DNA from 4 places in the Pseudomonas sp. NIBRBAC000502773 genome. Region 1 is predicted to be linked to each of the others. Evidence: predicted binding sites of a transcription regulator. Region 1 holds the regulator's gene; each other region holds the start of a gene.

Evidence for each region. Region 1 encodes FliA, which starts transcription of late flagellar genes. Its sites were predicted from a motif close to CTAAAGTTTNNNNNNNNNNNGCCGNTAA; they were not measured.
Region 2: NIBR502773_RS15915 (methyl-accepting chemotaxis protein) is a predicted target of FliA. The motif match lies at 3,178-3,205, and genes of this name have one in related genera.
Region 3: flgM (flagellar biosynthesis anti-sigma factor FlgM) is a predicted target of FliA. The motif match lies at 2,841-2,868, and genes of this name have one in related genera.
Region 4: NIBR502773_RS14375 (methyl-accepting chemotaxis protein) is a predicted target of FliA. The motif match lies at 1,646-1,673, and genes of this name have one in related genera.

What each region holds. Positions count from the first base shown of each region.
Region 1 covers NZ_CP041189.1:1,479,013-1,483,715, reverse strand. The annotation lists gene flhA (flagellar biosynthesis protein FlhA) at 1-158, shown strand, start outside; gene flhF (flagellar biosynthesis protein FlhF) at 171-1,487, shown strand; gene fleN (flagellar synthesis regulator FleN) at 1,593-2,426, shown strand; gene fliA (RNA polymerase sigma factor FliA) at 2,423-3,163, shown strand; gene NIBR502773_RS06670 (chemotaxis response regulator CheY) at 3,334-3,708, shown strand; gene NIBR502773_RS06665 (protein phosphatase CheZ) at 3,727-4,515, shown strand; gene NIBR502773_RS06660 (chemotaxis protein CheA) at 4,527-4,703, shown strand, end outside.
Region 2 covers NZ_CP041189.1:3,416,276-3,420,978, reverse strand. The annotation lists gene NIBR502773_RS15925 (amino acid adenylation domain-containing protein) at 1-660, shown strand, start outside; gene NIBR502773_RS15920 (SRPBCC family protein) at 680-1,144, shown strand; gene NIBR502773_RS15915 (methyl-accepting chemotaxis protein) at 1,183-3,063, opposite strand; rRNA gene rrf (5S ribosomal RNA) at 3,441-3,556, opposite strand; rRNA gene rrf (5S ribosomal RNA) at 3,666-3,781, opposite strand; rRNA gene NIBR502773_RS15900 (23S ribosomal RNA) at 3,934-4,703, opposite strand, start outside.
Region 3 covers NZ_CP041189.1:1,811,397-1,816,099, forward strand. The annotation lists gene cheR (protein-glutamate O-methyltransferase CheR) at 105-932, opposite strand; gene NIBR502773_RS08270 (chemotaxis protein CheV) at 974-1,906, opposite strand; gene flgA (flagellar basal body P-ring formation chaperone FlgA) at 2,000-2,764, shown strand; gene flgM (flagellar biosynthesis anti-sigma factor FlgM) at 2,905-3,228, shown strand; gene NIBR502773_RS08285 (flagella synthesis protein FlgN) at 3,277-3,747, shown strand; gene NIBR502773_RS08290 (flagellar brake protein) at 3,844-4,593, shown strand; gene NIBR502773_RS08295 (MFS transporter) at 4,654-4,703, opposite strand, start outside.
Region 4 covers NZ_CP041189.1:3,076,986-3,081,688, reverse strand. The annotation lists gene NIBR502773_RS14385 (NorM family multidrug efflux MATE transporter) at 1-522, opposite strand, end outside; partial or broken gene NIBR502773_RS14380 (LysR substrate-binding domain-containing protein) at 675-1,594, shown strand; gene NIBR502773_RS14375 (methyl-accepting chemotaxis protein) at 1,773-3,749, shown strand; gene NIBR502773_RS14370 (YifB family Mg chelatase-like AAA ATPase) at 3,810-4,703, opposite strand, start outside.

The sequences.
Region 1 (4,703 bases):
AGGGCCAACCGGTGATTCTGCTGGTGGCGGGTCCGGTCCGGGCGATGTTGTCGCGGTTTGGACGTCTGGCAGTACCGAATTTGCACGTTTTGGCTTATCAGGAAATTCCTGACAACAAGCAAGTGACTATCGTCGCGACAGTAGGGCCCAACGGCTGAGGGTAGTGGGTTATGCAAGTTAAGCGTTTTTTCGCCGCCGATATGCGTCAGGCCATGAAACTGGTCCGCGATGAGCTGGGCGCCGATGCCGCGATTATCGGTAATCGTCGTATTGCCGGCGGTGTCGAGCTGACGGCTGCCCTGGACTACACCCCCTCGGCATTGGCGCCGCGTGTGCCGAACATGGAGCTCGAAGACGAGCTGCGCAAGACCGCTTCGCGCATCGTCTCGGCCCAGGCTGAGCTGAGCATGCGTGGCGACAGCGATGCCTCCACCAATCGCCAGTTGTTCGCCGGCCTGCCGCTGACCGCCGCCGAGCCGCTGGTTGAGCCAACATTCATCGAACCGCCGCGTCCTGCCGCGCCAGCCCCGGCCGCCGCAGTCGACCAGCGCGTCTTCGACTCGATGCGTTTTGAACTCAACGGCCTGCGCGAACTGCTGGAAGTCCAACTGGGTTCGCTGGCCTGGACCCAACTGCAAGGCAGCAAACCGCACCAGGCCAACCTCTGGCGCCGCCTGCAACGCATCGGCCTGTCCGGCCCGTTGTCCCGCGACCTGCTGGCCCTGACCACCGAAATCGAAGAGCCTCGCCAGGCCTGGCGCATGTTGCTGGCCCACCTGGCGCGGATGATCGCCACCCCGGAAATCGAACCCCTGGAAGAGGGCGGTGTGATCGCCATGGTCGGCCCTGCCGGCATGGGCAAGACCACCACCCTGGCCAAGCTGGCGGCGCGCTATGTGCTCAAGTACGGCGCGAACAACATCGCGCTGGTGAGCATGGACAGCTATCGCATCGGCGCCCAGGAACAGCTCAAGACCCTGGGCCGTATCCTCAATGTGCCGGTCACCCATGTCGATCCGGGCCAGTCCCTGGCCAACGCGCTCGATCCGTTGCTGCGCAAGCGCGTGGTGCTGATCGACACCGCCGGCCTGCAGGCCAGCGATCCGGCGTTGCGCCTGCAACTGGAAAGCCTGGCCGGGCGTGGCATCAAGTCGAAAAATTACCTGGTGCTTGCAACCACCAGCCAGAAACAGGTTCTTACCGCTGCGTACCATAGCTACAAGCGTTGCGGTCTGGCCGGTTGCATCCTGACTAAACTGGATGAAACCGCCAGCCTGGGCGAAGTGTTGAGCCTGGCTATCAGCCATGAACTACCGGTTGCCTACCTGACCGACGGGCCGCGGATCCCGGATGATTTGCATCTGCCGCGCCGTCATCAGCTGGTCAGCCGCGCCGTCAGCGTGCAAATGCAAGAAGAGCCTAGCGAGGAAGCGATGGCCGATATGTTCGCCGACCTTTACCACAACCCGGCAAAACGGGTGGGTTGAGGTGCGATGAACACCGTGAAATGTACCTACATCGATGGTCTGCAAGCGATTCACGCGGCCAAGCCATGTAGCCTGCGTCTAAGCAAGACAAGGTAAAGAAATAAAATGGGCAGCATGCATCCCGTACAGGTGATCGCGGTGACCGGCGGCAAAGGTGGCGTCGGGAAAACTAACGTGTCAGTGAATTTGTCCCTGGCCCTGGCAGAGCTTGGCCGTCGCGTCATGCTGCTGGATGCTGACCTGGGGCTGGCGAACGTCGACGTTCTGCTGGGACTGACGCCCAAACATACCCTGGCCGATGTGATCGAGGGGCGCTGTGAGCTGCGTGACGTGCTGCTCCAGGGCCCTGGCGGGATCCGCATCGTGCCGGCCGCCTCCGGTACCCAGAGCATGGTGCACCTGAGCCCGGCGCAGCATGCCGGCCTGATCCAGGCATTCAGTGACATCGGCGACAACCTCGACGTGCTGGTGATCGACACCGCCGCCGGGATCGGTGAGTCCGTGGTCAGCTTTGTGCGCGCTGCGCAGGAAGTCTTGCTGGTGGTCTGCGATGAACCCACCTCGATCACCGACGCCTACGCCCTGATCAAACTGCTTAACCGTGACTACGGCATGAACCGCTTCCGCGTCCTGGCCAACATGGCCCAGAGCCCGCAGGAAGGCCGCAACCTGTTCGCCAAGTTGACCAAGGTCACGGATCGCTTTCTCGATGTCGCCTTACAATACGTCGGTGCAGTTCCCTACGACGAGTGTGTGCGCAAGGCTGTGCAAAAGCAGCGTGCAGTCTACGAAGCGTTCCCTCGTTCCAAGTGCGCATTGGCGTTCAAGGCTATTGCCCAGAAGGTCGATACCTGGCCGTTGCCTGCCAACCCTCGGGGGCATCTGGAGTTTTTCGTCGAGCGATTGGTGCATCAGACGAGTGCAGGACCGGTGCTATGACAGCGAACGGCTATAACGCTTACAAGAAATCTGCCCGTGACAGCCAAGGCGAGTTGATCGAGCGCTATGCGCCCCTGGTCAAGCGAATTGCCTATCACCTGCTGGCACGCCTGCCCGCCAGCGTCCAGGTCGAAGACCTGATCCAGGCGGGCATGATCGGCCTGCTCGAAGTGTCGACCAAGTACGACGCGAGCAAGGGCGCGAGCTTCGAGACGTATGCGGGTATCCGCATACGTGGCGCGATGCTCGACGAGGTGCGCAAGGGTGACTGGGCGCCGCGTTCGGTGCACCGCAATACACGCATGGTCAGTGACGCAATTCGTGCAATTGAAGCAAAAACCGGTCGCGACGCTAAAGATCACGAAGTTGCGGCCGAACTCCAATTGAGTCTCGACGATTATTACGGGATTTTGAACGATACCTTGGGCAGCCGCCTGTTCAGTTTCGACGACCTGTTACAGGACGGCGAACACGAAGGGCTGCACGAGGACGGCGCGAGCGCGCATATGGAGCCGTCCCGTGATCTGGAAGATGAGCGTTTCCAGGGAGCGTTGGCGGACGCCATTGCCAACTTGCCGGAGCGCGAGCGGTTGGTGTTGGCGCTGTACTACGACGAAGAGCTGAACCTCAAGGAAATCGGTGAGGTCCTGGGGGTCAGCGAATCCCGTGTCAGCCAGTTGCATAGCCAGTGCGCGGCCCGCTTGCGGGGGCGTCTGGGAGAGTGGCGAGCGCGCTGACAGGCAGTGTGGGGAGCATTGCAAAGCGATACCGCGAAGGTGATAGGCCTTCGCGGGCTCGGGCCGTGGTGCCCTTGGCAGTCCTTTTTGTGTAATGCCTGTTGATTGAAATGGCGCGTCCAGGTGCTGGGCGCGTTTAAGACTGCTTGGAGGTCGAATTGGACAAGAACATGAAAATCCTCATCGTTGATGACTTCTCAACGATGCGGCGGATCATAAAAAACCTGTTGCGTGACCTTGGGTTCACAAACACGGTCGAGGCGGATGACGGCCTTACGGCGATTCCGATCCTCAACAGCGGGAGCATCGACTTTCTGGTAACGGACTGGAACATGCCGGGCATGACCGGCATCGACTTGTTGCGCCACGTGCGTGCCGACGAAAAATTGCGCAGCCTTCCCGTGTTGATGGTGACCGCCGAAGCCAAGCGTGAACAGATCATCGAAGCCGCCCAGGCCGGGGTCAACGGTTACGTGGTCAAACCATTCACTGCACAGGCCTTGAAAGAGAAGATCGAAAAGATCTTCGAACGCATCCACGGCTGATGCCATCGCGGGGGAGCTATGGAGCATAAAGAAACGTCACAGGGAGACTTTGAGTCGACCCTGAAAAAGCATGCTCACCAGTTGGTTGACAGCCTTGAAAAAGGCCAGTTCGGCGACGCGGTGCAGTTGATCCATGAGCTCAACCAGACCCGTGACCGAGGCCTGTACCAGGAAGTGGGCAAGCTCACACGCGAGCTGCACAGCGCGATCGTCAATTTCCAGATTGACCCGCACATGCCCCAGGCCGAAGAGATTTCGCAGATCACCGACGCCACCGAACGCCTGTCCTATGTGGTCAGGCTGACCGAGGCGGCGGCTAACCGCACCATGGACCTGGTGGAAAACGCCACGCCCCTGGTCAACGGCATGGCCACGGAAGCCCACGCCCTGAGCGTTGACTGGGGCCGCTTCATGCGCCGTGAAGTCGGTGCGGAAGAGTTTCGTGAGCTGGCCCGTCGGGTCGAAGGGTTCTTGTCACGCAGCGAGCAGGAAAACCGCATGGTTTCCAGCAACCTCAATGACATTCTGCTCGCCCAGGATTACCAGGACCTGACCGGTCAGGTGATCAAGCGTGTGACCCAGTTGGTCACCGAAGTGGAAAGCAACCTGCTCAAATTGGTACTCATGGCCGGCCAGGTCGACCGTTTTGCCGGCATCGAACATGACCGCGAAGCGATCCTCTCTGAAAAAGATCCACAAAAACATCTCGCCAAGGGTGAAGGTCCGCAGATTCATGCCGATAAACGTGAAGACGTTGTGTCAGGTCAGGATGACGTAGATGACCTGTTATCCAGTTTAGGCTTCTAAGGAGCACCCACATGAGCTTCGGCGCCGATGAAGAGATCCTTCAGGATTTCCTTGTAGAGGCCGGCGAAATTTTAGAGCAACTGTCCGAACAACTGGTCGAGCTGGAAAGCCGCCCGGATGATGCGAACCTGCTCAATGCAATTTTTCGCGGTTTTCATACTGTAAAAGGGGGCGCCGGCTTCCTCCAG
Region 2 (4,703 bases), 1.9 Mb from region 1:
AGCATCGGCACGACGGGGCATGTGCTCGAAGCTCCGGCGGCAGCCACCCTGCCGCTGTACATCCGAAATGGCTACAACCTGTCCAAGTGGGTCGCCGAGCGGGTCCTGGGACGTGCAGCGGAGCAAGGAGCCTGGGTGAACATCCATCGCCCTGGAAATATCAGCTTCAACAGCCATAACGGTATCTGCCAGCCACAAAAGAATCGCCTGATGTTGATGCTCAAGGGGTCGCTGCAGTTGGGCTTGCTGCCGAGGTTGGACCTGAATTTTGACCTGATGCCCGTGGACTTTCTGGCTCGCTTCATTGCGTTCCACTGCAATCGCTTTCAAGCCGATAGAAGCGTATTCAACCTGCATAACCCACAACCACTGAGCTGGGAGCACTACCTGGATGCATTCAACCGGGCGGGCCACCGGTTCGAGCGGGTCAGTACTGCGCATTGGCAGCAGGCGTTGCGAACGGTAAGCCTGGACAATGCGATGTTTGGTGTCCTCGGGTTTTACCTTGATCGACTGGATGAAGACATCGGTGACACATCGATGATCCTCCATGACAACGCGCAACGCGGCGTTCAGCAGATGGGTGAGCAATACCCCGAAAAAGACCCGGCACTGCTGAGTAAAGGCTGCAACTACCTCAAGGCCATCGGCTTTCTTTGAACCGCTTCAGGACAACTTCATGAAACCGCTGCAACCCGATACGTTAATTCATAACCCGAACGGCCAGCCGATAGTGTCCTCTGTGGTGATCGACTGCCATGCCAATCGTCTATGGAACATGGTGGGGCAGTTTGCAGGCTTCGATGCGTTCATCCCTTCCTTGACGCATATCGAAATGATCGGCACCGGAGTGGGCGCTTTACGCACGAAATTTTTCCGCGATGGCAACCGCGTCGTAGAACAGCTCAATAGCCGGGATGAGCAAGCGATGCACATGACCTGGACCACGATCTACAACACCCTGGGCGTGGCCAGGTTGTGGGCCGCAATCAAAGTGGAAGCGCTTGGAGCACACTGCTCCAAGGTAACCTGGACCATCATTGCCGACCCCCTGGAGACGGCGCAGGAAGGATTTGAACAGTTTGTACAAGGCTTCGCAGACAGCGCGCTGGACAATGTTCGCCGTTTGCTGGGTAAGCAGTAGGAGCGAAACGGCTCGCTCCTACTCGTACACTCAGCGGCTCAGATCTTGAAGCTATCGACCAGTTGCTTCAACCGATTGGCCTGTTGCGACAACGCATCGCAGTCTTTCAGGGTTTCGTTGAGGTTGGTCACACCCTGCTGGTTCAGCAGGTTGATCTGGTTGATATCGACGTTGAGGGTTTCCACCACAGCAGTTTGTTCCTCGGTGGCCGCAGCGACGGACTGGTTCATGCCGTCGATCTCGACAATTCGCTGCGTTACGCTGACCAGGCGCTCACCGGCCTGGTTGGCCACCTGGACACTTTCCTCGCTGGAGGTCTGGCTGGCATTCATGGTGGTCACTGCTTCACGCGACCCCACTTGCAGCGAAGTGATCATTTTATGAATCTCCTCAGCCGACTCCTGGGTACGGTGAGCCAGGTTACGCACCTCGTCGGCGACCACGGCAAACCCGCGTCCGGCTTCCCCGGCACGTGCTGCTTCAATCGCAGCGTTCAGTGCCAGCAAGTTGGTTTGCTGGGAGATGCCTTTGATCACATCAAGGATGTGGCCGATATTGTCGGTGCTGGCGTTCAGGGTTTCGATCTGAGTGCAGGACAGGCTGATTTTCTGCGACAGCTCCGACATTGCCAGGATGGTTTGCTCAACCACTTTGCGCCCATCATCGGCCTGCTCGCTGGCACCGCTTGCGTGCTGTGAGGCATCGGCGGCGTTACGCGCGATTTCCTGGGTGGCAGCCCCCAGTTCGTTGATTGCGGCGGCCACGCTGTTGGTGCGTGCGCTTTGCTCATCAGAGCCGATGATCGAGGCGTTGGATGACGCCATCACACGCTGAGACAGGTCATGCACCTGACGTGTTGCAGAAGACACTTCGGAAATCGAGGCGTGGATACGCTCTACGAACCGGTTGAACGCGCTGCCCACTTCACCGAACTCGTCTTTACTGGTGACCGTCAAACGGCGAGTCAGGTCGCCCTCACCTTGGGCAATGTCCTGCATGGCAATACCCATGGTGGTCAGGGGCCGCAGTAACACTTGAATCAGCAGGCTCAAGAGCACGGCAATCGCGACTACGGCGATCAGCATGGCGATCAATGCAGACGTACGGAATTTGCCCAGCGGTGCGTAAGCTTTGTCTTTATCAATCGACAGGCCGATATACCAATCTGCACCGGGCAAGCCACTGATAGGTGTGAACGACAGGATGCGATCCTGGCCCTTGAGAACTACGTCCTGATTAACTTTTTCAATACGGACGTTAGTGCCTGGGTAGATGTCCTTGAGGTTTTTCATCACCTGGTCTTCGTCAGGACTTACGATGACTTGGCCGTCGCCGCTGACCAGGAACGCATGGCCGATGCCGCCGAAGTCCACCGAATTGATGATTTTCACCAGGGTTTGCAGGCTCAGGTCTCCGCCGACCACGCCGAGCAACTCGCCGTTCTTTTTCACCGGCATAGCAATAGTTACGATCTGCCCACCTACGGCGGCCATATAGGGCGGCGTGAGCATTGGTTTATCGGCAGCCACGGCTTGCTTGTACCAGGGACGCTGACGAGGGTCGTAGCCGTCAGGCATTTTTGCGTCCGGGCGCTGGGTGAACACACCGTTGGTTTGGCCAACGTAGGTGAACTGGAAGTTCGAGGTGAACGCCGGTTGATCGACCAACCCTGGAAGATCAGCAGCACTACCCTGATAGGCAACGTTTTGCGTCAGACTTTCGAGCACCAGTATTCGACCGCTAAGCCAGTTCTGCACACTACTCGCGGTGAGCTCACCGGACTGCTGGATAGACGACTCCAGATTCTGTTTGATGGTGCTGCGCTGCAGGTAATCGTTGTAAAGCGTGAATAACGCGAAGGCCAGAACCACAACGCCTGACGCGGCCAACAGAATTTTATGACTGAATTTGAGATTCATTTCATCGACTTCTTTTTGCCAAATGGGGGTGAGCGTGCCGAGAGAAACATTCCATGTAACGGTATAGGCGGCGTCTCGAGCCGCTCTATTTCGGTGCACGCATGGCTCATCAGGCTTTCGGCCAAGCTGAAGGAAAGCTTAGGAAATTGTGGGATGAATCGCCCTTTTACGTAGGAAACCGACCAAAGGTTGTCGTACAAGATTTAAAAGTAAAAAATTCTTTCCTACTACCTGTGTCGTGCTCTTAAAGCAGATCAGTGCCATGAACATGATTTGGGAGTTGGGTAGGCGCAGTTGCTGCTCGCTTACAGAGTTCATAAACCCTCTAAACGACAAAACCCCTGTCTACATGAGCAGACAGGGGTTCTGGAATTTAATCTTGACGATGACCTACTCTCACATGGGGAAACCCCACACTACCATCGGCGATGCATCGTTTCACTGCTGAGTTCGGGATGGGATCAGGTGGTTCCAATGCTCTATGGTCGTCAAGAAATTCTGTGTACCGGAGCGTTGCTTTAGCAACGTGCCGATGAAATTCATGGACTTCTACATAAACGAAACCCCTGTCTGCGTTAGCAAACAGGGGGCTCGGAATTTAATCTTGACGATGACCTACTCTCACATGGGGAAACCCCACACTACCATCGGCGATGCATCGTTTCACTGCTGAGTTCGGGATGGGATCAGGTGGTTCCAATGCTCTATGGTCGTCAAGAAATTCGGGTACTGAGTCGTGGCCAGCTGGCCTCGCTTCAGCAAATTGGGTATGTGACAGCTGTCGGTGTTTTGTAAGATCTCGAACTTTCGGTTCATTGCGTCTTCACACACCGCAATCTGGCCTTTCGACGCAAATTGCTTGGGTGTTATATGGTCAAGCCTCACGGGCAATTAGTATTGGTTAGCTCAACGCCTCACAGCGCTTACACACCCAACCTATCAACGTCGTAGTCTTCGACGGCCCTTCAGGGGACTCAAGGTCCCAGTGAGATCTCATCTTGAGGCTAGTTTCCCGCTTAGATGCTTTCAGCGGTTATCTATTCCGAACATAGCTACCCGGCAATGCCACTGGCGTGACAACCGGAACACCAGAGGTTCGTCCACTCCGGTCCTCTCGTACTAGGAGCAGCCCCTCTCAAATCTCAAACGTCCACGGCAGATAGGGACCGAACTGTCTCACGACGTTCTAAACCCAGCTCGCGTACCACTTTAAATGGCGAACAGCCATACCCTTGGGACCGGCTTCAGCCCCAGGATGTGATGAGCCGACATCGAGGTGCCAAACACCGCCGTCGATATGAACTCTTGGGCGGTATCAGCCTGTTATCCCCGGAGTACCTTTTATCCGTTGAGCGATGGCCCTTCCATACAGAACCACCGGATCACTAAGACCTACTTTCGTACCTGCTCGACGTGTCTGTCTCGCAGTCAAGCGCGCTTTTGCCTTTATACTCTACGACCGATTTCCGACCGGTCTGAGCGCACCTTCGTACTCCTCCGTTACTCTTTAGGAGGAGACCGCCCCAGTCAAACTACCCACCATACACTGTCCTCGATCCGGATAACGGACCTGAGTTAGAACCTCAAAGTTGCCAGGGTGGTATTTCAAGGTTGGCTCCACGCAGACTGGCGTCCACGCT
Region 3 (4,703 bases), 330 kb from region 1:
AATGTGGGAGGGGGCTGCCCCGATAGCGTTTGATCAGTTGATGTCTCTATCACTGATACACCGCTATCGGGAGCAAGCCCCCTCCCACATATTATTTGGCCTGATTATTTGGCCTGGTAGATGATCCCAGGGCTGCATTGCACCATCTGGAAGTGATCCGGCAAACCATTGAGCGCCTCGGATGCACCGAGGAACAGGTAGCCGCCACGCTTGAGGGTGCCGTGGATGCGCAACAGGATGTCTTTCTTCACCTCTGCCGAGAAGTAGATCAGCACGTTGCGGCAGAACACCATGTCAAACTTGCCCAGGCTGGCGTAGCTGTCGAGCAGGTTGAACGAGCGAAACTCCACACGGTTCTTGATCGGCGCCTTGACCGCCCAACGCCCGGCCCCTTTCGGGTCGAAGTAGCGTTGCAAACGTTCCTGGGACAAGCCACGGCCCAGGGCCAGGCTGTCGTACTCGCCGGTCTTGCAGTTGGTGAGCATGGTGCCGGACAGGTCGGTGGCGACGATCTGCGCTCCGGCTTTCAGTTGGCCCATGTTGGTCCGCTCGAACTCATCGATGGACATCGAAATCGAGTACGGTTCCTGACCCGAAGAGCAGGCGGCCGACCAGATACGCAGGCGCTGGCCCGGGCTGGCCTTGATGGCCTCCGGCAGCACTTTGCTCTTGAGCACTTCAAAGGGGTAGGTATCGCGAAACCACAGGGTTTCGTTGGTGGTCATGGCATCGACCACCATCTCCTTAAGGCCACTGCGCGGCTGCCCCTGGATCCGCTGAACCAACTCGCCCAGGGATTTGATGCCCTGCTGCTCCATCAGTTTGTTAAGACGGCTGGATACCAGGTATTGCTTGTTTTCACCGAGCAATATGCCACAGGCTTTTTCCAGGAAGACCCGGAACTGTTCAAAATCCAAATTACCCGTAGACACTGATACCGCCTCTAAAATCGTATGACCGCCAGGGGAAAACCCTAGCCGTGATCTGCTGCCTTGATCCGGTCGACTACCCGGGATGCCAGGTCATCAGGGCGGAATTTGGCCAGGAAGTCATCGGCACCGACTTTCTTGACCATCGCCTGATTGAATACGCCCGACAACGAAGTATGCAGGATGATATGCAGTTTTTGCATGCGTGGATCGCTGCGTATCTCTGCAGTGAGGGTATAGCCGTCCATTTCCGGCATCTCGATGTCAGAGATCATCATCAAGAATTCTTCTTCCGGCTTCTTACCTTCATCCACCAGCTTACGCAGGTAATCCAATGCCTGACGCCCGTCATTGAGGGCGACAACGTCCACGCCGACGGTTTGCAGGCAGCGAGTCACCTGTTTGCGCGCTACCGAGGAGTCATCCACCGTCAGCACACGCAGCGAGACCGCCTTGTGCGCCGTTTCGGCGTCGACCACCCCCACGGAAATCGATTCCGAGGTAGGCGCCACTTCGGCGAGGATCTTCTCCACGTCGATGATCTCCACCAACTGGTTATCGACCCGCGTCACCGCCGTAAGGTAGTGATCGCGACCGGTGCCCTTGGGCGGCGGATGAATCTCTTCCCAGTTCATGTTGACGATGCGTTCCACCGAGCGCACCAGGAAACCCTGGGTCTTGGTGTTGTACTCGGTAATGATCACGAACGGGTTCTCGCGATCCTGCAGGCCGGCCGAGCCGGTGGCCAGGGCCAGGTCAAGAATCGGGATAGTCGCACCACGAATATTCGCCACACCGCACACCACCGGACTGGACTTGGGCATGATCGTCAGCTTGGGACATTGCAGCACTTCCCGCACCTTGAATACGTTGATGCCATACAGCTGCTTGCCATCCAGGCGAAACAGCAGCAACTCCAGGCGATTCTGCCCTACCAGCTGTGTGCGCTGGTTTACTGAATCCATTACTCCTGCCATGCCATGACTCCTACGCTAAAACCTTTGGCTATACCTACAAGGGCGGCGCGCCCCCAACACTAAAACGGCACGAGCTTTGCTATTTGTTGAATTATGGACATTAAAACGACAGTTTCCCGACGCCTTCACCTGACACGGTTTTGCAGATTGCTCTGCGTACCGTTGGCGCTGCTTGCCTTCAGCCTGGGCACCACGGCCCGTGCAGAGAACGTCACCTTGCCTGATCTACTTATCGGCGTCACCCAAGGCTTTCTTGAGTTCACTGTAGAAGATTATCTGGCAACCACACAGACGCCGGGGCGTTATGAAATCCAGGTCAACCAGTTGGACCCGCGTCTGCGCATGCCGATGTGCGACAAGGAATTGACAGCGACCCTGGAAAGTCCCGCCCAACCGATCGGGCGCGTAACGGTCAAGGTACGCTGCGAAGGCGCCTCGCCCTGGACCGTGTTCGTACCGGCCCAGGTCAAATTGTTCCGTGATGTGGTGGTGGTTGCCCGCCCACTGAAGCGCACGGGCATCATCGATTTCGAGGATGTCGTACTGCGTGAGCGCGACATCAGCCAGATCAGCCAGGGCTACCTGACATCCCTGGACCAGGCCATCGGGCAAAGATTGACCCGACCAGTGGTCACCGATCAGGTCATTACCCTGGTACACCTGGAACAGGCGGAGGTCATCCGCAAGGGCGACCAGGTGGTGATTTCCGCGAGCAGCGGCGGCTTGAATGTGAAAATGCCGGGCGAAGCGCTGTCCAACGGCGGCATGAGCGAACAGATTCGCGTCAAGAACCTCAACTCCAACCGCGTGATCAAGGCGCGGGTGACAGCCCCAGGGCAAGTCGAGGTCGCTTTATAGATTACTGGTACAGGACGCTGGGTTTTCCTACACTGTGCACGAGAGGCCCCGTGCGGAGATTTATTGTCATTCGCGCCTAAAGTTTGTCCGGGTATGGCCGAAAACATGGCAAGCGTCCAAATACCCAGAGGTTTTTTATCATGGTCATCGATTTCAGCCGTTTGAATAACACCCCGACGACGTCAGGCACTACGCGCACCACCAGCCCCAAGGACAGCGTAGAAGCCAAGGCTCCGGCGCTGCCCGCCAAGGCAGAACAGGCCAGTGCCAGCCAAAGCGGGGAATCCGTACACCTGAGCAATGAGGCTCAACAGTTGCAGAAGGTCACTGACTCGCTGCGCGATCAACCGGTCGTCAATAAAGCCCGCGTGGCCGAATTGAAACAGGCGATCGCCGATGGCAGCTATAAAGTCGACAGCAACCGTGTAGCCAGCAAGCTGCTTAACTTCGAAGCCGAGCGCTAGGCAAAGGCCTGCGCAGGGCTTTTGGACGCTTAAAACCCAAGGCCAGCCATGCATCACGACGAACATTTGCTTCAACTGATCATTGATGATCTAGCGCCGACGCAACAATTGCTCGAGCTGCTCAAAGAAGAATCACTGGCCCTCTATGGCCGGGACATGCCGCTGCTGGAAGAAATTCTGGCACGCAAGCAGTCGTTGATCGTCCTGCTGGAACAGCACGGCAAAAAACGCAGCCAGATCCTCATCAGCCTCGGCCTGCCGGCAGACCACGACGGCCTGGCGCAATTGGCCAGCCACTCCTCGGTCGGCGATCAACTGCTGAGCCAGAGCAAAGAACTCAACCAATTGCTCGCCCAGTGCCAGGAAGCCAACCTGCTTAACGGTCAGTCGATCCAGCTTCAGCAAGCCACGACCGCCAACCAGTTGCGTATACTCCACGGCGGAGAGCCTCCGGCACTCTATAACGCCCAGGGCTCCACCTCGCGCCTGGTCAAGCCAAGCACTCGCAGCCAAGCCTGACACCGGTTTACAGCGCGCCCTATCCAAGGCCCGCCACATGCTGGCAAAATGCCGGTTCTTGCGTGTAGTCGTATTTTGTCTGGAGATGGAAGAACCGTGTTCAACGCCCTTAATGCGGAAGATGCCCCGCAGCCACCCAAGGTCCTCACCACGCCTCTGGAAATCGCCGGCACCTTGCGGATGCTGCAAGACAGCCATGACCCGCTGATCATCACTTTCCATGAACGCAGCCAGCGCTTCCAGAGCTACCTGGTGGATGTCAACCGCGACAGCAACACGCTGGCGCTGGACGAAATGATCCCCCGAGACGGCGAGCGCTACCTCGAAAACGGCGAACCCTTTCGCATCGAAGGTTTCCATGATGGCGTACGCGTCGCCTGGGAAAGCAATGGCACCTTGACCATCAGCGAAAAAGACGGCCACCGTATCTACACCGGCAGCCTGCCGGGCGAGGTGGTCTACCATCAGCGCCGCAATGCCTTCCGCGCCGCGTTGAAGCTGGCGCAACTGGTGAATATCGAGCTGGGCGGCGAGAAGCTTCAGCTGCCGATCAACGGCAAACTGCTGGATATTTCCGCCACCGGCTGCAAGTTGCGTTTTGAAGGCGATATTTCCGAGCGCCTGCAACTGGGCCAGGTCTACGACCGTTTTATCGCAGCCCTGCCGTTTGGCAGCATGACCACCGCCGTCGAACTGCGATACCTGCACTTCGAGGAAAGGATCAACACGACCTTTGCCGGTGTGCGCTTCCACAACATGAGTGGTTTGGTGCAACGCCAGGTCGAGCGTTTTGTGTACCAGCTGCAGCGTGAAGCACGACGGTTCGACAAAGACGACGATTTTTGATCCTTAACCATCGCAGCAAAAAATACGGGCAGACCCTTTGGGACCTGCCCGTTTTTGCTTTCAGGGGCGCGCCCTGCTCAATTCGTGGGGATGCTCGTCCGGCCCCAGAG
Region 4 (4,703 bases), 1.6 Mb from region 1:
GTAGTTGACCACCGTGCCACCGACGCTGATCACCATCACCGGAGTGGCTTTGCCGATGGCGCTGGTAAAACCGCGCAGGGCCATGAAGCTCAGGTAGCCGGGCAGTGCAAACGGCAGCATGGTCAGAAACTGCCCGGCCGAATGTACGTTGGTCTCGGTCTGGCCGAACATCAGCAGCACCGGCTTGAGGTTCCACAGCAGCAGGGCCGCCGCCAGGGCCATCAGCCAGGCCAGCCACAGCCCGGCCTGGGTCAGGCGGGTGGCGCCTTCGATATCGCCCGCGCCGTGGCGGATCGCAACCAAGGTGCCCACGGCGGCAATCACGCCGATGCAGAAAATCGCGACGAACGAATAGCTCGCCGCACCCAGGCCGCCACCGGCCAGGGCTTCGGGGCTCAGGCGCGCCATCATCAGGGTGTCAGTCAACACCATCAGCATGTGCGCCAACTGTGAGGCAATCAACGGCCCTGACAGCCGCAGAATGGCCCAGAGTTCGGTACGTGCCGGATGCTGCATGATCATCACGCTCAAAAAGTCAGAGGGTTGGGGAAGGGTTGATTCTCGGCGCTCTCAGCCCATTGCACAAAGGGATAAATGCGATCGTTTGCATGATTAAAACTCATGCCTGGTTGATTCTGGTAGGGTTTCAGTATTGCGCTGTCGGAGCTTTCCTCATGTCTCGTCGTCTTCCTCCTCTTTATGCCTTGCGCGCGTTTGAAGCGGCCTCCCGACACAGCTCTTTCACCCGTGCCGCCGAGGAATTGTCCATCACCCAAAGTGCGGTGAGCCGACATATCCGCACGCTTGAAGAGCATTTCGCCTGCCGCCTGTTCCAGCGCAACGGCCGCACCTTGCAGCTCACTGAGGCGGCGCGTCTGTTGTTGCCCGGTGTGCGCGAAGGGTTCGCGGCGCTGGAACGCGCCTGCCATACCTTGAATGCCGAAGATGACATCCTGCGCATGAAGGCCCCTCCACATTGACCATGCGCTGGCTGCTGGCGCGACTCAGCCGCTTCCGGGCGCTGCAGCCTGGCAATGAGGTGCAACTGACCAGCGCCTGGATGAGCGTGGACGAGGTGGACTTCAATCAGGAGCCTTTCGACTGTGCGGTGCTGCTGAGCGATGGGCGTTTTCCAGTGGATTGGGAGGCCAGTTACCTGTTTCCGGAGCTGTTGATTCCTGTCGGTGCGCCGAACCTGCTGGAGGATGGGCCTTGGGACGCCGCGCGCCTGGCCACCGCCGAATTGCTGCACCCCACGCCCGACCGGCGCGACTGGCGCAATTGGCTGGCGCGCATGCAGCTGTCGTCCCAGGTCTCGCTCAAGGGAGGGCAGGTGTTCGACACCCTGGAGCTGGGCATGATCGCCGCTGCGAGGGGTTACGGCGTGTCCATGGGCGATTTGCTGATGGTGGCTGAGGACGTCGCCCAAGGACGATTGAGCTTGCCGTGGCCGACGGCGGTGGCCAGTGGGGAAAATTACTACCTGGTCTGGCCAAAAACCCGCCCTGGCGGCGAGCGCTTGCGACGGCTGGCGGAGTTTCTGCAAGGCGAGGTGCAGGCGATGGTGTTGCCTGCGGTGGAACGTCTCGACTGAATGCTTGGCGACGTTGGTTCGCAACCGTTTGCGTGATACCCCTGTGAAGCGCTCAAGTATTGCTGCGGCCAGCCGAAGTAGGTGTGTTGGAACTATCGTGCACCAACGTTTCCCATCAGATAATTTGCCGAGCAGCGCTATGAGATCAGGATGATCCTGGCCTCGGCCAGGAGCTGTCATGTCTCAACCTCGCGCCCGGATTGCCTCCCAGTTAGGCCTCGCGTTAGCCGTGATTCTGGCTGTCGTTATCAGCGGCAGTACGGTGTTTGCCTTGCGTTCCCTTGACTCCGCCAACCTCGACACCCGCGAGGAGCACCTGGCCAGCGAGGCGCGCCTGCTCGCCGACCAACTCAATACCTTCCACAGCACCTTGCGCGAGAGCACCCAGCGTTTGAGCGGACTGTTTGAAAAACGCTTCGGCGCCGGGTTGAGCGTGCATGTGGACCAACCCGTGAGCGTGGCCGGTGTTCAGACGCCCAGCCTGTACCTGGGCAACGAGGTGTTGAACAACAACTTTGATGAGGTGGACGAGTTCAAGCAAATGTCCGGCGGCGTGGCCACCGTATTTGTGCGCAGTGGCGACGACTTCATCCGTATCAGCACGTCCCTGACCAAGCAGGATGGCAACCGCGCTATCGGCACCGTCCTCGACCGTCAGGGCCCGGCCTATCAACGTGTTGTGGGTGGGCAGACCTACATCGGCAGGGCGGTGTTGTTCGATCGTTCCTACATGACCCAATACAGCCCGGTGCGTGACAGCGGCGGTAAGGTTATCGCCGTGCTGTTCATCGGTTTTGACTACACCGATGCGCAGAATGCCCAATTCGAAAACCTCAAGCGCTTCCGAATTGGCCAGACCGGCTCCCTTGCACTGCTGGATGAGCAAAAGCACTGGCTGGTGGCACCTGCCGGTGTGCAGGCGTTGGATCAATCGGTGCCGGTGATGCTGGACCTGGCCAAGACCCCGGGCAAAGGTCGCTTCTGGAGCGACAAGAACGAAGATTTCTATAGCGTTTCGGTACCGTTCGAAGGCGGCCCGTGGGCCGTGGTTGCAAGTATGCCGAAAGCCGAAATCCGCGCGGTGACCTGGGCCGTGGGTATTCGCCTGGTGATCGGCAGCGTGCTGGCGATGTTGCTGGCAGTAGGCGCCACGGTCTGGCTGCTGCGCAGCAAGTTGCAGCCCCTGAGTGACCTGGTGCGTCAGGCCGAAGCCCTGGGTGCGGGCGATCTGAGCGCACGCTTGAACGTGTCCAGCCATGACGAAATCGGCCAACTGGCACGCAGCTTCAACCAGATGGGCGAAGCGTTGTCGACCATGGTCTCCCATATCCGTAACGCTGCCGAAGAGGTCAACAGCCGCGCCCAGGTCTTGTCCGGTTTGTCCGGCGGTGCCTATGAGGGCATGGAGCAGCAGTCCGGCGAGATCACCAGCATGGCCGGCGCGGTAGAGGAGTTCAGCGCGACGTCGTTGAATATCGCCGACAACATGGGCAATACCGAACGCCTGGCCCAGGAAAACGCCCAGCAGACCCGCATTGGCCGCACTTCGATGCAGGAAGCGTCGTCATCCCTGGAACACATTGCCACCGCCCTGAACAGCACGGCTACGGTGATCAACACCCTCGGCCAGCGCTCCCAGGAAATCGGCGGGATCGTCGGCGTGATCACCTCGATTGCCGAACAGACCAACTTGCTGGCGCTCAACGCCGCCATTGAAGCCGCCCGTGCAGGGGAGCAAGGCCGTGGGTTTGCCGTGGTGGCCGACGAAGTACGTAACCTGGCGTCGCGTACCCGTGAAGCCACCGATGAAATTTCCGGCATGATCCAGAGCATCCAGAAGGAAACCGGCAACGCCATCAGCACCATGGAGCAAGGCAACGCGCTGATGCAGGAAGGCCTGTCGCGCAACGCCGACGTGGCCTCGGCCCTGGCGCGTATCGACGAGCAAAGCCGCTCGGCCGGTCAGCAGTTCGCGGCAATCACCACGGCCACCCAGGAGCAGAGCAGCACCGCGACCCTGCTCAGCAGCAACCTGCAGAGCATTGCACTGGCCAACAGCGAGCAGCGTGAAGTGGTGTCCAACCTGGCGATTACCGCCAGGGAACTGGAGACGTTGGCGGCGAGCCTGCGCCATGAGGTGGATCGCTTTCGCTGAGCCACCGTTTTCCAAGATGTGGGAGGCCTGCCCCCTCCCACATTTGGTGCTGCGCCAAGCTTAAGTGATCGCCGCCGGGCGGTATTGCAGGGCCTCTTTCAGGTGGTCGCGGGTGATGGTCTCTACCTGGTCCAGATCCGCCAGGGTGCGTGCCACCTTGAGCAGTCGATGGGCCGCGCGCAGCGATAGGGTCAGTCGTTCACAGGCCGTTTCCAGCCAGCTTTCATCCACCTTCGCGAGCTTGCAGTGCTCGCGCAGCCCCGGCAGATCAAGAAAGGCATTCGCACAGCCCTGGCGCTTTTGCTGATGCTCGCGAGCCTGGGCGACCCGCGCTGAGGCATGGGCGGTATCCTCGCCCGCCTGTTGGATCGGGTTCAGTGCCGTCGTTTCCCTCGCAACGGTCAGGTGCAAGTCAATCCGGTCCAGCAGCGGCCCCGAGAGCTTGTTGCGATACCGCTGAATCTGCTCCGGCGTACAGCGACAGCGCCCGCTGGGTTCGCCCATATAACCGCAAGGGCAGGGGTTCATCGCCGCGACCAGTTGGAAGCGCGCCGGGAAGCTCACTCGGTCGCGAGCGCGGGAAATCACGATATGCCCCGACTCCAGCGGTTCACGCAGCACTTCCAACACCTTGCGATCAAATTCCGGCAGCTCATCCAGGAACAGCACCCCATGATGAGCCAGGGTGATTTCTCCCGGCTGTGGTTTCGAGCCGCCGCCCACCAGTGCCGGGCCGGATGCCGAGTGATGCGGTTGACGAAACGGTCGATGGGGCCAATGGCTCAGCGGCGCCAGACTTACAACCGATTGAATCGCGGCAACCTCCAGCGCCTCCTGTTCGCTCAACGGCGGTAATAAACCGGGCAGGCGGCTGGCGAGCAAGGTCTTGCCGGTGCCGGGCGGCCCGCTGAACAAAAGGTTATGCGCGCCCGCTGCCGCGATCAGCAACGCTCG